Regions from separate parts of the Clostridium oceanicum genome, predicted to be linked through region 3. Evidence: riboswitches for the same ligand, from Rfam matches in the RefSeq annotation. Region 3 holds a riboswitch; each other region holds the start of a gene.

Region 1 (6,163 bases), on a different contig from region 3:
ATATTAGTTTTAGGTGTTGTTTTTTTAGGACTAGTAGTTACTTTTATTGGAATATCTTTTGTTTTAATAATTGGAATGTTATTTGTTGTTTTAGGTTTTAAAGTTACTAGTATAGGTTCAGTATTTTTCTTTTTTTTAGGTTTTAATATTTTTGATTTTATTATCGTTGGTATTGTAGGTACTTTTTGTGGCACTGGTATTTGTGTTTTTATTGTTTGTACTGGCAACATAGTAGGTACTGTTATAGCTGGTGGTAGAGGTTGTAATATTTGAGGCTTAGGAGTAACAAAAGTATCCGTCCAAGTTAATGGAGGAATTTCTTGAGGTTTAGGTAAAGGTTGTAGCATTTGAGGCTCAGGAGTAACAAAAGTATCCGTCCAAGTTAAAGGAGGAATTTCTTGAGGTTTAGGTAAAGGTTGTAGCATTTGAGGCTCAGGAGTAACAAAAGTATCAATCCAAGTTAAAGGAGGAACTTCTTGAGGTTTAGGTAAAGGTTGTAATATTTGAGGCTCAGGAGTAACAAAAGTATCCGTCCAAGTTAATGGAGGAATTTCTTGAGGTTTAGGTAAAGGTTGTAGCATTTGAGGCTCAGGAGTAACAAAAGTATCCGTCCAAGTTAAAGGAGGAACTTCTTGAGGTTTAGGTAAAGGTTGTAATATTTGAGGTTCAGGAGTAACAAAAGTATCCGTCCAAGTTAATGGAGGAATTTCTTGAGGGTTAGGTAAAGGTTGTAGCATTTGAGGCTCAGGAGTAACAAAAGTATCCGTCCAAGTTAATGGAGGAATTTCTTGAGGTTTAGGTAAAGGTTGTAGCATTTGAGGCTCAGGAGTAACAAAAGTATCCGTCCAAGTTAAAGGAGGAACTTCTTGAGGTTTAGGTAAAGGTTGTAGCATTTGAGGCTCAGGAGTAACAAAAGTATCCGTCCAAGTTAAAGGAGGAACTTCTTGAGGTTTAGGTAAAGGTTGTAGTACTTGAGGCTCAGGGGTAACAAAAGTATCAGTCCATTGTTTTGTTGCAGGAGTAAGTGTATACCATGGAATAGTATGTATTGCAGGTGTAAGTTCAGTCCAAGGTATAGATTCTTTTGCAGGGGTAAGTGGAATCCATGGTGTTGATTCTTCAGGTTGAGGCTCGATAACTTGTGGTTTAGGAGTAATTATTTCAGGCTGAGGTTCAACTACTTCTGGTTTAGAAAGTTGTAAGTTTTTAAATAAATTCCAATCAAATCTAAAACTATGCAGTTCAAATCCTTGACGTTGGTGTAAATTTTCAACTATTGCTTGACCATCTATAGCGTTACCTCTACCGGTCAAAGTAGCATTAGGAGCTAGAACGTTTCCTACTAATTCAGTAGATGAAAGATTAATTGTATCAGCATTAGGGAAAACCCATAATATTTTTTTAAATACTTGAGCAAGAGTATTCTTATTGTTTTTAATGAAGGTAGTGGTTAATCTATCTCCATTATATGTAAGTGTTCCAAAATTAAAGTTTACAGAGGATTGATTGGATTTTATTATTAAAAAATCTGAATTTTCCAAATTACCTAAGTCAATTGTATTGCCATTTTTAAGTTCATCAATATTATTTATATTTGCGATTTTAACCCTATCATTAGTAGGGGATTGAACTATTTTTTCATCAGTTGAGTTATTAGGAAAATTATCATATAATTTATTTACTTTTTGGATTGCAGAATTAATATCCCTTTTATACTCATCAAATGCATTTGTAATTGTTTGTTTAGGGAGTACTCTTATTGCTCTATGCATCCAATTAGGAAATATGTTTTTAAATTGTTCATTTGTTATTGTAACACTTTGAGCCATTAAATTTGAATTTCGGTTACTTGATTTAGAGAGAGTTCCACCAACTACTAATGCGCAATAATCATTTACAGGATATGGTATACCCATAACTGCTGATCTAGAGTCCATATACACAGAATAAGATTCTCCACTATTACTTGTTGGAGCATTTAAATTTCCTAATACTGCAACTGGACCTTCAGAGTCTGCATTTTCAGCTGACATGTTTCCAAAAACTATTCCATTGTAATGATTTATATCACCTAGTGTTGGGTGTGCAAATACTTTATTGTTAATTCCAAATGAAATCAAAATGTTTATTATTAATGAAATCAATAATATATTTGCTATGTTTTTTTTACTTTTGTTTTTCATGGTGTCATCTCCTTTTTTTAGAAATTAATATATTTATATAAAATAAACCCTATGCTTAAAATAAACATAAGGTAGGTTGCATCACTAACTCCATACATACAAGATGCCCAAATAAGTATGTATATCAAAGTTTCCCTGAAAGGATATATTATTTTTTACAAGTTAATATATTTATATAAAATAAACCCTATGCTTAAAATAAACATAGGGTAGGTTGCATCACTAACTCCATACATACAAGATGCCCAAAATAAGTACGTATATCAAAGTCTCCCGAGGTGTATATACACATTTTATAGATATTATAATAGCATGGTATTATTTTCTTTGCAAGGATTTTTTTATATCTGATAATAATATATTTATATACTAATAATGATATATTTATAAAATTATACTAGGAGGGTTAATTAGAATATTTTAAATAGGGTATAAATGAAAATGAAAGGATCCTATATAACTAGTATAAAAAAATATTTTTATATTTTTATATATGGTAAAATTATAATATAGGCTCATATTATAATATAAATATTTTAAACTTTAGGAGGAAAATATGAAAAATAAAAAAGCTATACTTGTAGTAAGTTTTGGAACAAGTTATAAAGACGCACTTAAAAACTCTATAGAAAGTACAGAGAATATTATAAAAGATAAATTTAATGATTATGATATAAAAAGAGCATTTACTTCAAATATGATAATAAGAAAAATTTTAAAAAGAGATAATATAAAAATAGATACTCCCAAAGAAGCCTTAGAAAAATTAAAAAAAGAACAATATGAAGAAATTATAGTACAGCCTTTACATATTATGTTTGGAGAAGAATATGAAAAAATAAAAACTGCAGTAAAAGAATATAAAGATAGTTTTAAATCTATAAAACTTGGAAGACCTTTATTATTTAAAACTAAAGACTATAAAATAGCTGTGGATGCATTGAAAAATCAAATGCCAAATAAAGTAGAAAATGATGAAGCAGTTATACTTATGGGACACGGAACAGAACATGAAGCTAATGCAGCCTATTTTCAATATGATTATTACTTAAAGGAATATCTAAATAGTAATATATACATAGCTAATGTAGAAGGAGTTCCTTCTTTAGATTCTGTAATACCAAAACTTAAGGGAAAAGATATAAAAAAAGTTTTATTAATGCCATTTATGCTTGTAGCAGGTGATCATGCAAAATGTGATATGGCAGGAGATGATGAAGACTCATTTAAAAATATATTAAAAAGTGAAGGCTTTGAAGTAGAGATATATCTTAAAGGATTAGGAGAAAATAAAGAATTTCAAAATATATATGTAAATCACATAAAAGATTCTATGGAAAATAATTAATGGTGACCGTTTATGGAATATAACAGTAAATATCCAGGGAGCTTTGGAGAAGTACTTCAAGGTAATTTTAAAGGAAAAGATATTTTAGTATCTTTTCCTATAAATTTATATACTAATGTTAAAATTTTTAAGAATGATTTAAAGAATCAAAATGTGAGAGTTAATAATTTAAATATAAATAATACTATAGAAACTAATAATATAAGAATTTTTAGAAAAAATTTTAAAAATAATAAGTTTAAAATTTTAAATAAAACTGAAGGCAAAATATATAGTAACATAAAGTATAGAAATAATTTTAAAGCTAGTATGTTTATGAAAAAAATCCTTGAAAATTGGGGATATAGTGATTTTTATAAAAAATTTCATATAGAAATTAAAAGTCAGATACCAAAAGGTAAGGGACTTGCTAGTAGTACAGCAGATATTTGTGCTACTTATAAAGTTTTAACTAAAATATTTAATAAGCCCTATTTAGAAGAAGAATTAACAAAATTTTCCCTAGAAATAGAACCTACAGATAGTATTATATTTGATAAATTTAATATATTTGATTATAAATATGGAAAATATAAAGAAGAAATAGGAGAATATATAAAATTTTACATACTTGCATTTGAAGGAAATAGAATAATTAATACTGTTAATTTTAATAAAAAAAATTTACCTTCTATGGAAAAAGTAGATGATTTAGTTCCCATTCTAAAAGAAGGAATTTTGAAAAAAGATATAGATAGAATATCTTATGTGTCTACTGAAAGTATAATTAGAAATTTACATAGAGTGACTTATAGTTATTTAGATTTTGTTATTGATTATAAAAATAGAACTTACGGATCAGGGATTATAGGAGCACATAGCGGAAATGCTTTAGGGATAATATATAAAGATAAAGAAACCTTAAATAAAGCATTGAAAGGGTATAAGCCCTATGGGGATTTGAGAGTATATCCTTTAGAAAGTGTTACTTTCAAATAACCTAATTTATATATAAGGTATATTTTTCACTTTTTATTTATTTGCAATTTACATATGAATAGTTAGATTATATTATTGGTTAAGTTAAGATTTTAATGGAAAAGAGGTAGATATGATGTCAGAGGAAAGAGGATATGTTCAAGTTTATACTGGAAATGGGAAAGGAAAAACTACAGCAGCACTAGGAATATCTCTAAGAGCTATATGTGCTGGCAAAAAAGTTTATTTTGGACAGTTTGTAAAAGGAATGAAATATAGTGAACTTAAAACTCCAGAACTTTTAGATAACTTTAAAATGCAGCAGTTTGGTCAAGATAAATTTATTTTTAATAACCCGGAAGAGGAAGATTATAGATTAGCAAAAGAAGCACTTTTAAAAATAAAAAATATTTTACAATCAGGAGAATATGATTTAGTTGTTTTAGATGAAGCAAATATTGCTATGTATTATAATTTATTTTCTCCTTGTGATTTAATAGATATATTAGAAAATAGAAATCCTAAAGTAGAAGTTATAATAACTGGAAGATATGCAAAGGATGAAATAATAGAATTTGCAGACCTAGTAACAGAAATGAAAGAAATTAAACATTACTATAAAAAAGGTGTCAAAGCTAGATGTGGAATAGAAAATTAAAAAATTATTACTTTAAAAGTAAGTAGAATTAATGTATAAGAATTTTACAAAATTTTATTATTAAAATTTAAAATTTTAAATGACTTACACTAAATGAATGATTTAGTGTAAATCATTTGTTCATCTAAAAGGATAAAAGTAGTTATTTACTAGATATTTAATAAAAAATATTTAATGAATTATGGAAATATATATTTTCTTACTTAAAGTCTTTTAGGTATTTTTTTAAATGTTCTTTTACTTTTGGAGAAGCAAAGGAAGCTTCTATAGAGTTTTCATAAATTTTTTTAAAATCCTCTAAAGTTAATCCTTGAACTTCATTCATGATATTATATTCTTTATTTAAGTCTGTATTTGATACTGTCATGTTATCTGTATTCATTGTAACTTTTATTCCGTCATCTAAGAATTTTTTAAAAGGATGAGAGGCGTAGTCAATAACTGCTTTAGTATCAATATTACTAGTTGGACACATTTCTAAAGGTATATTTAGTTTTTTTACTAAATTGTAAGCTTCATCACAGTCTTTTATATATACACCATGGCCTATTCTTTCTGCATGAAGTAATTTTATAGATTTAAGTACATTTTCACCAATGCCAGTTTCACCAGCATGTATTGTAATTCTGTAACCATAGTTTTTAGCTAAGTTTATTGCTCTTTCAAATTTTTCAGGAAAGTTCTCATTTTCACTAGCACAAAGGTCTACAGCTACAACTCCTTTATTTAAATATTTTTTTCCTTTTTCAATAACTTCAATTGCCTTTTCTTCAGATGAAATTCTCATACAGCAAAGTATAAGATTAGTTTCTATATCATATTTTCCTTCCGCTTCTTTCATTCCAGATAAAACACTTTCAACTATTTCTTCAAAAGTTAATCCTTTACTAGTATGAAGAAGAGGAGCAAATCTTATTTCTATATATTTTACATTAGATTTTGCAGCATCTTCTACTAATTCAAAAGATATTCTTTTTAAGTTTTTTGTTGTTTGCATAACTTCATTAGGTATTTGGA
Region 2 (6,163 bases), on a different contig from region 3:
TAAAATTTTTCTTCTTTAGGTATTTTTTTATTTACATCTATATAAGATTTATTTGTAATATGCTCACAAGAAAAAAGCATGGCAACCGCTGAATAAATTATAAAAATAAATATATTAAATCCAAAGATTCTGCCCTCTTTTCCAATCATAAAAAATATTATTCCATAACATATGAAACGTACAATTTCTGTGATAACAAATTTAGAGTATTTGCCTTCTGTTTCTACTTTCATATATCCCTTTATTATATCTAGCATAATGTCCTCCACGAAAGTCATTTTTGCTAATTATACCATATTTTTCTATAACATTCTAATAAAATAACCTAGCAAAAATCTAATTTTATTAGATAGATTCCTAGGTTTTTCAGTAGATGTAATAATCTATTTTATATAAAACTTTTAATTTCATTAATAAATAACCTATCACAATCAGGAATTTATATGATTAAAAAGGCATATGTAAATCCGCAGAAATCACAAATATTATTTTCCTATTGAAGTAAATTAAGAACCCTTTTATTGTTTAAATCTGACTGGAGAAGCATTGATTGTGCTGTATCTTTAAGAAGTTTATTTTTTGCAAAGTCAATCCAAGTTTTTGCTATATCACAATCCATTATTCTGCTATTAGCTTCAGTTAGATTGTCTGAAGTAGTATTTAAATTATTAATAACATGGTTGAGCCTATTTGTGTAGGCTCCCAATTTAGCATTAAATGAAGAAACTTTATCTAATGCTTTATCAATGATTTGTATAGGATCCTCTGAATTTATCATTTGTGGTATAGAAATATTATAGTTAGAAGTTGTACTTTCTATTGAGTCAAATTCTCTTGGCATTCCTTTATTTATTGTGGCTTCCACATGAAATGTATTTGGTACATCTGATGGAATTATTCTTCCGCTTATTAAAACTTTAACTGCAAAAGGATCAAAATTTTCTATTAAGTTGCGGTGCCTCATCCATGCATCATTAACTCTCCAAGCTCCATCTATTAAAGCTTGATTTACTGCGCTCTGCAATGTATTTACTGATGAATGTGATGCTAAAGATATAACTAAATCCCCTCTAATCCAGCTTGCAGAAGTGTAATCACCTGAGTTTTTAACTATTGTTATTTTAAATTCTTTTCCTAATACTAAATTGTCCCTGCCTACATTTACGTCAACAGTAGCTCTTCCTACATTTGAAAATGTAGCTATTTGTCCACTTACTGATGCAGTAGGTTTTGTAGGATCTGGATTAGTTGGAGTATTTGGTTTTTCTGGGTTAGTTGGGGTATTGGGGTCATCTGGTTTTGGGTTGTTGGGGTCTCCTGGGTTAGTTGGGTTACCTGGAGTATTTGGGTTATTAGGATCCTCAGGTTTATTTGGATCACCGGGGTTACTTGGAGTATTCGGATTCCCCGGGTCAGTTGGGTTACCTGGAGTATTTGGGTTATTAGGACCCTCAGGTTTATTTGGATCACCGGGGTTACTTGGAGTATTCGGATTCCCCGGGTTAGTTGGGTCTCCTGGAGTATTTGGATTCTTTGAATTTGCACCTATTTCATTATTTAATATATTAAGATTATATAGCCCCAAAGAATCAACACTTATTCTATCAAACTCTAATTTCATTGTTTGCTCTCCATTTGCTCCTATTTGTAAAAACATATTAGAATTATTTTTAGGCCCACTTCCCCAATTTATAGTAACCTTTTTAAGGGGCTGGTCATTTTCAAGTGATTGGTCATTTTTTAATAAACTAGTTTTATGGATTACTGACTTATTATCTAAAGCAGTACCTACTCCATCTAAGCCTAGAATAGAGCCTACATCTGATTCATCCTTATTCCAATCTAGAGTTATATTATTTTCCACAAAATCCTTAGCATTTAATTTAAAATCATCTATAAAATTGTCAAAAGAACTAATACTTGAATCTGTATTTAAAGTTATAGAGTTTTTTAATGCATCCAATCCGTTTTCTGTAGATGTTTTTATAGAATTCATAAAATCTTTGATATCACTAGAAGCATCTAACTTACTATTTAAATATTTCATTATTACATATGAAGCTGCATAATCTTTATCATCTCCAAGCCAATTAGCTCCATTTAGTAAATCTACTCCCCTTGAAATTAATTCATTTAGTTTATTATTATCAAATTCTCCCTTCAAATTAGAAATAACTTGTTTTAAGCGTTCATCAGCACCTATAACTAAATCAGCACTTCCTTCTTTAAACCAATCAGGTATAGAACTAATTTTGTCCATACCAAACTCAGAAATCATAGCTATATGACTAAATTCATGAGTAATTATTCTATCATAAGAAACTTTAAGATTACTATCATCCTGAAAATCCTTTAAATCTATATTCAAATTCAACTCTTCATTGTTACCAGAAACGGAAGATACCTCTCCCCCTAAATCTCCGTTGAAAATATTAATGTTTAGTTTAATGGGATCTTCTATATTAAGGCCTAATGCCTTATCTACTGTATTTTGAGCACCTTTAAGCCAACCAGATTTTAAACCATTTAAAATAAACTGCCTAACTTTATTATTACTTTCAGATTCAACATCAAAAACATTTCTAGAATTAAAATTAGTATTTTTAGATATACTATCTATTTCTAAAACCAATTCATCTATTTCCTTTTGAATACTTAATTTATCATCTAAAGTATTAGTATCATTTTTTGCACATACAGTTAGCTCTCTCATTCTTTGTAACATTTCAGTCATTCCTTTTAAAGCTCCTTCAGCCGTTTGTATAAGAGAAATTCCATCCTGTGCATTTTTTGAAGATCTATATAAACCTCTTATTTGAGATTTCATTTTTTCAGAAATAGCAAGTCCTGCTGGATCATCTTTAGCTTCATTTATTTTAAGTCCAGAAGATATTTTACTAATTGAACTGCTAAGGTTACTTAATGCTCTATTTGTATTTTTAAGTAAATTTTTTTGGTTATAAGTATTAATAAATATATAAATCCCCCCACTCTATAAAACAAAGGTATATACTGCTATGGAAACTATTCACTTCACTAAAATTATGATAAATTCCTATTATGGTAAAAACTTATGTTAAAAACTATTAACTTTACTAAAAATAAAAACGAAACCATATATCATAACTAAACTATTCGCTTACTAAAATAGAGAAAATACTTCCCCCTATTAAAACTATTCTCTCTACTAATAATAAAAACAAAACCCACCCCATACTCATAAAATCTTATGAATATAAGGTGGGTTGCATCACTAACTCCATACATATAAAGATGCCCAATTTATAATATGTATTTCACAGTTCCCTTTACAATATGTAATTTTTTATATTTAAAATTCAAACCGAATTTATAGTTTAACTTAGTTTCCAGTTTACAATCAATTAAAATCTTAGATACCATTGTCTTTAAATTAAAACATATTACAATATTTTACATGTCATTTATTATTATACTATAAATCTAAAGATATAGTTACAAATATATCCTATTTTTGAAAATAGTATGTGTTATTACCTAGGAACAATTATTAATTACTCAGATTATATCACATGAAGATTAGGAATTCAATAAATATTTCCAATTTTATTGGTTAAATAAACCATAGGATTAATAAATAAAGCAAATATCCCACTTAGAGGGTTTTAGAATTATCAAAAACAATATATAATTTATAATAAAATTAAAATATAAAAATAAATTAGATTGATAAAACCTTTTTACATAATTTTATATTAAAAACTTATAGAATCTTTTAAGTTTAGCCCTAGATCTTTAGCTTGTTTAATAGCTTCTATAACAAAATCATCATATATATATTCTGGATCGTGAGCATCTGAATTTACAATTACAGGTATATCCTTGTAGTTTTTAGCTACATACTGCCAAAATTCTTTATTAGGATAGTTTTTATTAACTCTTAATCCATTTGCATTATATTCTATAATAACATCATTTTTTATACAGGCTTCTAAAATTTCCTTAGCAATATTTTCGCAATGTTTATCCCATTTACTATAGCTATTCATAAATAAATCTGGATGAGCAAATATTTTAAATAAGCCTGTATTAAGAGCTTTTAAGGCCTCTTTTTTATATAAGCTTAATTCCTCTTTGGTTTCTGCAAAAAACATATCTACTATTTTATCATCATTTATAATTACAGCATGGTGTCCTAAAATAAGGTAATCCGTTAATTTAGATAACTCATCATAATAATCATGTAACTGATGAAAATATTCACATTCTAATGATTTTAAAACTTTTATAGAAGGATACTTATTATTAACTTCATCTATTTCTTTTAAATATGTTTTTAACTCTGAGTAGTCCATTCTATCACCAAGAACTCTACTATCTTTAAATGGAGCATGACAGCTTATTCCTATCTCTTCTAATCCCTTATTTTTTGCTGCTTTTACATATTCTTCTATCTCACCTTTAGCATGTTTACAACGATAATGATGTGTATGATAATTAGTTTTTTTCATCATACCTTCCTCTCTTTTTCTTTTTTTAATAATTTTTATATTTCAAGTTGTGATTTATATATAAGTTATCTACTATAATATACTTTTAGCTTCTAATATTCAAATATATAAAATACCTCTTTTAGCTAATCCTATAAATAAATCATTATTTTAATAGAAAATACTAATTTATTAAATACCCCAGGGAATCTTTCTAGGAAACCTTTACAATATTACAGTATAGTTTGACAAAATACGATATGAGAGTATAATACTTTTTATCAATATTTTTAAAGCTATTATTTTTTTATAAAAAACTATTATAATACTCCGATTACTTAATAATTCATACATATATCGAAAGAGGTGAGACTAGTTATATTAGATATATAGCTTAAGAAAAAATAATTAAATAATATAACAGAAGAAGAAATGAAATTAAGTAAAAATAACTTTATAACTTCAACTAAAATTTGTTCAGCCTTACTTTTTATATTTTTAGTAGAATATGGTTTTTTAGGTATTTATCCTGCCTTATTAGGTGCCCTTGCTGGACTACACTGTTATTTTGTAAATTCTAAAGGATTTTATAAAAAAAGAATATTAACTAGAAGTATTAAAATCCTTATATGTTCTAATATTGCTCTACTACTAAAATATATAACTATGCAAAATGAAGCTTATTGCTTAATAACAACCTTTTTATTTACAGCAATAATAGTATTCTTTTCATTTGATGAACACATGAAAGGTTTTATGAATCACAGGCCTATTCTTTTTATATTTGTTTATTCTATTTACTCAAAAACAAGTCCTAATGCTAAAGACATAATAGCTGTATCTTTAGCTGTAATCATAGCCTGCATAATTACAATGCTTATGCACAATTTAGATCTTAATAAAAATATGAAAAAATCTATAGAAGATTACATTGAAAAATGTATAAAAGAAGTGAGATCTCATAAAGAAAATCTTGATGTAGAAAAAGCTCAAACTGACAGCTATGAAGCATACAAAAACTTTTTATCGGAATTTTATAAAAGCTCCTATAGATGGCTTCTTAGTAGTAGCTATGGAAAACTTCTCTTTGAATTTGCTTTATATCTTCATAACTTCATGGAAAATATACGATTTACAATTAAATATAAAAACATTACTGATGAAAAATATGATGAATTAGAAAAATTCCTTATAGCACTAAAAAAAGGAGAAACTCCTAAATTTAAATTTGTAAAAACTACTGAAAAATTAGCACACATCCTTTTAGAAAAAAGGAAAAGCATATGTGATATAACAGATGAAAGTAGTGAAAAGAAATACACTCATCATAATGAGCATTTTACTTCTTGGCTAAAAGATAATATAAATTTTAATACCTTAAGAATGAAGTATACTCTTAAAGTAGCTATAACTTTAACCATTGGAGTATTTGTATCTTTTCATTATTTTATGGGAAAACCTATTTGGATTCCTATAACAATGCTTCCACTATTGCTTCCTTCTAAAAACTCTACTAACTCTACAACTTTTAACAGAATAATAGGAACATTTTTAGGAGTAGCAATTACTTTTATAATATTACCACTGATTCCTAATTTATATGGGCAAATATTTCTAGCAATACTTGGCCTATTCGGAGCCTTTGTTATGTTAGGTATTCATTATATAGGAGTTATTACTTTTATAACAATAAC
Region 3 (6,163 bases):
GGTAATCTTTTAAGTTAAAATTAATTCCTATTGCTTTTTCTATTGCTTTAAAAGTTGCATCTACAGGACCATCACCACAAGCGGCCTCATTAATTTCTTCATCTTTAAAACGTATTTTAACAGTAGATGTTGAAACAACACTTCCACTTGAAACTTGATAATATTCAAGTTTAAAAGTTTCCTCTACTTTAAATACTTCTTCTCTAACTAAGGCTTCTATATCTTCATCTGATACGATTTTTTTTCTATCTGCTAAATCTTTGAATTTATAAAAAGCTTCTGTTATTTTTTCTTCTTTCAAATCATTATACCCAATTTCTTCTAATCGCTTTTCAAAAGCATGTCTTCCTGAATGCTTACCTAAAACTATTGAATTCTTATTTAATCCTACAGACTCTGGAGTCATAATTTCATAAGTTTCTCGACAATTTAAAACTCCATGTTGATGAATTCCAGATTCATGAGCAAAGGCATTTTCTCCTACAATAGCTTTATTATTTTGTATATGAATTCCTGTTAAATCACTAACCAACCTACTAGTTCTCATTATCTCCTTTGTGACGACATCTGTATAGGAATTATATATATCTTCTCTAGTTTTAATTGCCATAACTATTTCTTCTGTTGCAGCATTTCCAGCTCTTTCTCCAAGTCCATTCATAGAACATTCAATTTGCTCAGCACCATTTTTTATTGCTGCCAATGAATTTGATACTGCCATACCTAAATCATTATGACAATGAACACTTATAATAGCTTTATCAATATTTTTAACATTTTCTTTTATCCCTTTTATAAATTCACCATATTCATCAGGAGTCGTATATCCAACAGTATCTGGTATGTTTAATACATCTGCTCCTGCATCAATTACTTTTTCTAAAACCTCATACAAAAAATCTTTTCTAGTTCTTGATGCATCTTCTGGAGAAAACTCAACATTTTTGCAAAGTGATTTAGCATACTTAACCATTTCACAGGCTCTTTTTAAAACCTCTTTTGGTTTCATTTTTAACTTATTTTCCATATGAATATCAGAAGTAGCAATGAAAGTGTGTATTCTAGGCTTTCTAGCATACTTTAAAGCTTCCCATGCAGTATCTATATCTTTTTTTGTTGCTCTTGCAAGCCCTGTAACTACAGTATTTTTGATATTTTTTGAAATGGCTTTAACTGCTTCAAAATCACCTTTAGATGCAACGGGAAAACCTGCTTCAATAACATCTACTCCTAGTTTTTCTAATTGTTTTGCAATTTCTACTTTTTCATTTATGTTAAGACTTACTCCTGGAGTTTGCTCCCCATCTCTTAATGTAGTATCAAAAATATATATTTTTTTATTCACTAAAACCACCCTTTCATTACTAAAAAATTATGTTTTGTTAGTAGTTATTCTTTTAAATTTGTGTAAAATTAAAAAGTCATAAATGCTACTGAATAGTCACAATCATCGCTGTCTTCTTTTTTCATAGTTCTTAAATATTCATAGTATGAACTATCTACCTCATGAATTTTAGAATCTCTTTCCTTTTTTAAATCAGAATTTTCCAAATTTTTAGAATTTACAAATTGTACGTATGACATAATAAATTTCCTCCTTTGATTTATATTTAAACATATTTATATATAATAAAGTTCCACTGGCCAAATGAAAAAATATTAAACTTAACTTAATTTTAGGTATAAAAAAAAGACAGTCTTCCCCTATGGGGCGAGAAATCTGTCGCGGTACCACCCATTTTTTTCACTTAATTTTGATAACGGCTATGCCGACTTAGCTTACTATAATTTCAGCTTAGTAGCTCTAGGGTGAGTTTCGATAGGTGTATTTATGGGTTCTCAGCTATCCCCACTCTCTTTAAAATACTTAAATATCTACTTAATCCTGTCATTGCTTTTATATAATTCATTTTTTAATAATATCTATTTTTGTTAATTTGAGGGTATTTTTTTATAATAAAAAAGACAGAGCTTCTCCCTCTATGGGGCGAGAAGTCTGTCGCGGTACCACCCAAATTTATACTTAATCTAAATAACGGCTATGCCGGCTTAGCTTACTACAATTTCAGCCTACAGCTCCAGGGTGAGTTTCGATAGGTGCATTTATGGGTTCTCAGCTACTCCCACTCTCTTTAAAATACTTAAATATCTACTTAATCCTGTCATTGCTTTTATATAATTTATTTTATTGTTTATTACTTTACTATGAAAATTAATTTATGTCAATAGTTTTTTTCTTTTTCAAATGAACCTCAATAATTAATTTTTATCATTTTAACATCAAAATAATTCAATTGTCAATACATTTTGAATACTTTTTTAAAGAATATTTTTTTAAACGTTTTAATATAACAAATTTTAAATATTATGATTTTATTTTTAATAATATAGTTACTTATTAATATTTTTCTTTTATAGATTTTAAAATTTTTTTTGCAATTAATTTAGAATCAATTTTGTAATTTCCATTTTTAATTTGTTTTTGTATAGAAAATATTTTTTCATCATTAATATTTGTATCTTCATTTAACATGCAGAAACTAAGTTGCTTTCCTACAGATGATATTTCAACTTTATCTTTAAATTTTATTTCATTAATCCTTCTAGATTTTTTTAAAGCTTTATTTTTGAAGTAAGAATTTTTTTTAAATTCTAGTGAATCTATTTTTCTTATGTTCATATAATATATCCTCCTAAGTTTAATATATTAAGTTCATTCCAATTGAATTCTATATTAATAATCTAAAACTCCAAGGAATAATAATTTTCATAATAAATCAAATAACTCACCTACCTTCTATAATTTTTAGCTTCCACTTTTCAAATTACCATCTCCTTTTTATTAAAAATTAATATTTAAATGTCCCATATATAAAACAAACCCAACGTTCAAAATATGAACATTGGGTAGGTTGCATCACTAACTCCATACATACAAGATGCCCGAAATAAGTATGTATTTCAAAGTTCCCCTAAAAGGATATTTATTTTTATTAATGATTTAATATTTATAAAAATAAGTTATAACTACAAGTGTCAAGATAAAATTATTATTTATTATTTATCCCTATAAATAGGATAAAACACAAAACCCTTTAAAGCATATGAAATAATAACCAAATTTATATATATTATAATATCATGGTATTATTTTCTTTTCAATATTTTTAACAAAGTTTTAATATTATAAAATATTTTATTTAAAAATACTGTGAATAAAAATATTTTATACAACTTATAATTTCTACATTTCACAATCTAATTCTTCAGTTTGTACATTTTTATCTTTCATAAAAAAGTATAAAGGTATTCCAAGAAGTAAACCACCAAGACCCCAAAGTATTTTTTCCATTGATGATTGAGTTATAAGCCATCCACTGACTATTACTGCAAGAATTGGTATTACAGGTCCAAGAGGCACTCTAAATGAAGTTTTTAAGTCTGGTCTCTTTTTTCTTAAAATTATAACTGCTAAACAAGTAGGAACATATTGAACGAATCTTGAAACAACACTTATTGCAGCAAGCTTTGTAAAACTTCCTGATAAAGCTATTGGTATTGCAAGAGCTACTGTTATTATTATAGCAATATAAGGAGTGTCAAATTTGCTTTTCTTAGCCACAACTTTAGGGATTAATCCATCTTCTGCAAGAGCTACACCACTTCTTGGAGTTATAAATGACGCTGCTATATTTATTCCACCTATAGATATAAGTGTACCTGCTGTAACTACAGCCCCTCCTATAGGGCCTAAAAACACTCCTGCTGCATCTGCAACTGGTGTAGATGTACTCCCTAAACTTTGTCCTAAAATCCCTATAGACACTGATTGAATTAACAAATAAAAGACAGATACTATAATCATTACTGTTATAATTGCTTTAGGGATATTCTTTTGAGGATTTTCCATATCTTCAGCAGCAACAGCTATAGATTCAAAACCAGTAAATGCATAAAAAATCAAAAGAGCTGCTGAACCAAAAGAACCAGCTTTATACGATCCTCCTGGAAATAAAGGAGTAAAACTACCTCCCTTTATAAAAAATATACCTACAGCTACAAATAAAATTAGTGGCAATAATTTGCCTAAAGTTATTATATTATTTAATGTTTTTGATATATTTACACCTAATATGTTTAATACTCCAAGACCAACTAAAATACCTACAACTATAAAATTTTTTATTGTACCTTCCGCTGCAGCTGGCCATACCTTTCCAAGTGCTGTTGTAAATCCAACAGCCATAGTTGCCCAAGCTATTATACTTATAGCCCATTTCATAAATCCTACTTCAAAGCCTACAAAATCCCCAAAGGCTTCTTTAGCATAAACATATGGACCACCATTTTTCTTAAACATGCCTCCAACTTCTGCAAAACATACTGCTATACTTACAACTAAAAGCATGTCAAATAATATTACACCTATACTTGCAGTTCCTATTAGTTTCATTGCTTGATTAGGCAATAAAAATATTCCAGAACCTATTATAGCGTTAATTCCTAAAAGAACTATACTCCAAAATCCAAACTTTTGTTTATTAGCCATATTATCTCTCCTTAGTTTTTCTTAGCTTCTTTTATAAATCTCTCAAATATTTTTGCCATATAATCGTTATCTTTTGACATCATCTCTGGATGCCATTGTATACCTAATATAAATTGAGTTTCACTTTCTATAGCTTCTATAACTCCATCTTTAGCAGTTGCTGCTATTTTAAATCCTTTTGGTACATCTTTAACTGCTAAATGATGAAAAGAATTTGTTATTATTTGTTTTCCTAAAATCTCTTCTAAAATGGTTCCTTTTTTTATATTAACAGTATGAGTTGGTATATTTGATAAATGTTCTTGATTATGCTTTATGTAACATCCATCTATTTCTGATAAATCTTGATATAAACTACCACCGCTATGTACAGTTATAACTTGATGGCCTCTACATATTCCTAATATTGGCTTTTCTTGTTCTTTAGTCAATTCTAATAATTTACAATCAAATTTGTCTCTTTTAGGCATTATTGCTCCTAATTTTTGAGATGGTTCTTGCCCAAATAATAATGGATTAACATCATGTCCCCCGGATAAAATTAAGCCATCAATATTTTCAACTTGATCTTTAATTATTTTTTCATCGTAAACTATTGGAATAATGTATGGAATCCCTCCAGCTCTAACCACAGATTGAATATAATCATTATTTACATAAGCTCTTTCATATCCGGGAAACATACCTCCTTCATCAATTATTAAACTTCCAGATATTCCTATAATTGGTCTTCTAGCCATTTTTATGCCCTCCTGATTAATATGTATTCGTTTTTATCTAAAGCAATTCTCATGCCAAAAGATTGATATTGTATAATATTTAACATTCAGATTTAATTAGAGCAAAAAATATTTTTATCATAATCAAAAATCTACTAATTTAAATTCAATCTATAATTCTTTATATAAACTAATAAAAAAAGCTTCTATTCCCTTGAAATAGAAGCTTTTATCCTTTTTTATTATATATAAATATAGAACCAAATATTTATAACCTATAAGTTAAACTATAATAATTTATGTAATTTCTCACTTTAATAAATTTTTAGAATTTTTTAAAACATCTGAATTAATAAAATAAATTAATACACCTAAATAGGTTTATTAACTAAAAACCTATTTTTCAACCTGTTTTTTTACCTAATTAAAACCTATTTATTTAAATTTCGCTAGATATATCTTTAATTAAATCTTCCCCTTTTTCTGTTATACTACTGCCCCCTCTCCCTACTTTTGATGAAACAAAGCCTTTATCTGATAACTTTTTCAAAAGCATTCTTATTTCTCCTTCTGTAATTTCTATATTATAATCTATCATGTTTTTTAATAATCCCTTTCTACCTAAACTTTTATTTTCTTTTTTATAACTTCTTAATATCTTTAATATTGTTATAGATTTATCATTCCCACTAACACTATGCCCATTATTTTTAATTAAATTATTCTTATTAATTTTAAATTTAAAAGGCAAACTACTAAAATCTACTTTTTTCTCACACATAAGAGATACATAAGCAGCTACATTCTGAAGTTCTCTTATATTTCCTTTCCATTTATATTCCTTAATATATTCTTTTATTTCATCTGATAATATTAACTCCTTGGTTATAAAATG

The links. A riboswitch is a leader RNA that binds a small molecule or an ion and turns the genes downstream of it on or off. The one in region 3 is predicted to bind cyclic di-GMP.
Positions count from the first base shown of each region.
Region 1: linked by a shared signal. The riboswitch ahead of ABDZ71_RS08680 (collagen-binding domain-containing protein) and the one ahead of ABDZ71_RS00975 (flagellar biosynthesis anti-sigma factor FlgM) in region 3 are both predicted to bind cyclic di-GMP.
Region 2: linked by a shared signal. The riboswitch ahead of ABDZ71_RS10960 (flagellinolysin) and the one ahead of ABDZ71_RS00975 (flagellar biosynthesis anti-sigma factor FlgM) in region 3 are both predicted to bind cyclic di-GMP.

Region 1 is NZ_BAAACG010000008.1:555,182-561,344, reverse strand. Features, by position in the region: gene ABDZ71_RS08680 (collagen-binding domain-containing protein) at 1-2,183, opposite strand, end outside; cyclic di-GMP riboswitch class II at 2,245-2,327, opposite strand; cyclic di-GMP riboswitch class II at 2,383-2,466, opposite strand; gene ABDZ71_RS08675 (sirohydrochlorin cobaltochelatase) at 2,740-3,531, shown strand; gene ABDZ71_RS08670 (GHMP family kinase ATP-binding protein) at 3,544-4,509, shown strand; gene ABDZ71_RS08665 (cob(I)yrinic acid a,c-diamide adenosyltransferase) at 4,625-5,146, shown strand; gene add (adenosine deaminase) at 5,346-6,163, opposite strand, start outside.
Region 2 is NZ_BAAACG010000010.1:97,111-103,273, forward strand. Features, by position in the region: gene ABDZ71_RS10955 (hypothetical protein) at 1-257, opposite strand, end outside; gene ABDZ71_RS10960 (flagellinolysin) at 494-2,983, opposite strand; cyclic di-GMP riboswitch class II at 3,232-3,316, opposite strand; gene ABDZ71_RS10965 (histidinol-phosphatase) at 3,735-4,490, opposite strand; gene ABDZ71_RS10970 (FUSC family protein) at 4,902-6,163, shown strand, end outside.
Region 3 is NZ_BAAACG010000001.1:211,232-217,394, reverse strand. Features, by position in the region: gene ABDZ71_RS00985 (2-isopropylmalate synthase) at 1-1,345, opposite strand, end outside; gene ABDZ71_RS00980 (hypothetical protein) at 1,414-1,584, opposite strand; T-box leader at 1,705-1,901, opposite strand; T-box leader at 1,981-2,175, opposite strand; gene ABDZ71_RS00975 (flagellar biosynthesis anti-sigma factor FlgM) at 2,399-2,680, opposite strand; cyclic di-GMP riboswitch class II at 2,898-2,981, opposite strand; gene ABDZ71_RS00970 (APC family permease) at 3,245-4,549, opposite strand; gene ABDZ71_RS00965 (gamma-glutamyl-gamma-aminobutyrate hydrolase family protein) at 4,561-5,289, opposite strand; gene ABDZ71_RS00960 (sigma 54-interacting transcriptional regulator) at 5,708-6,163, opposite strand, start outside.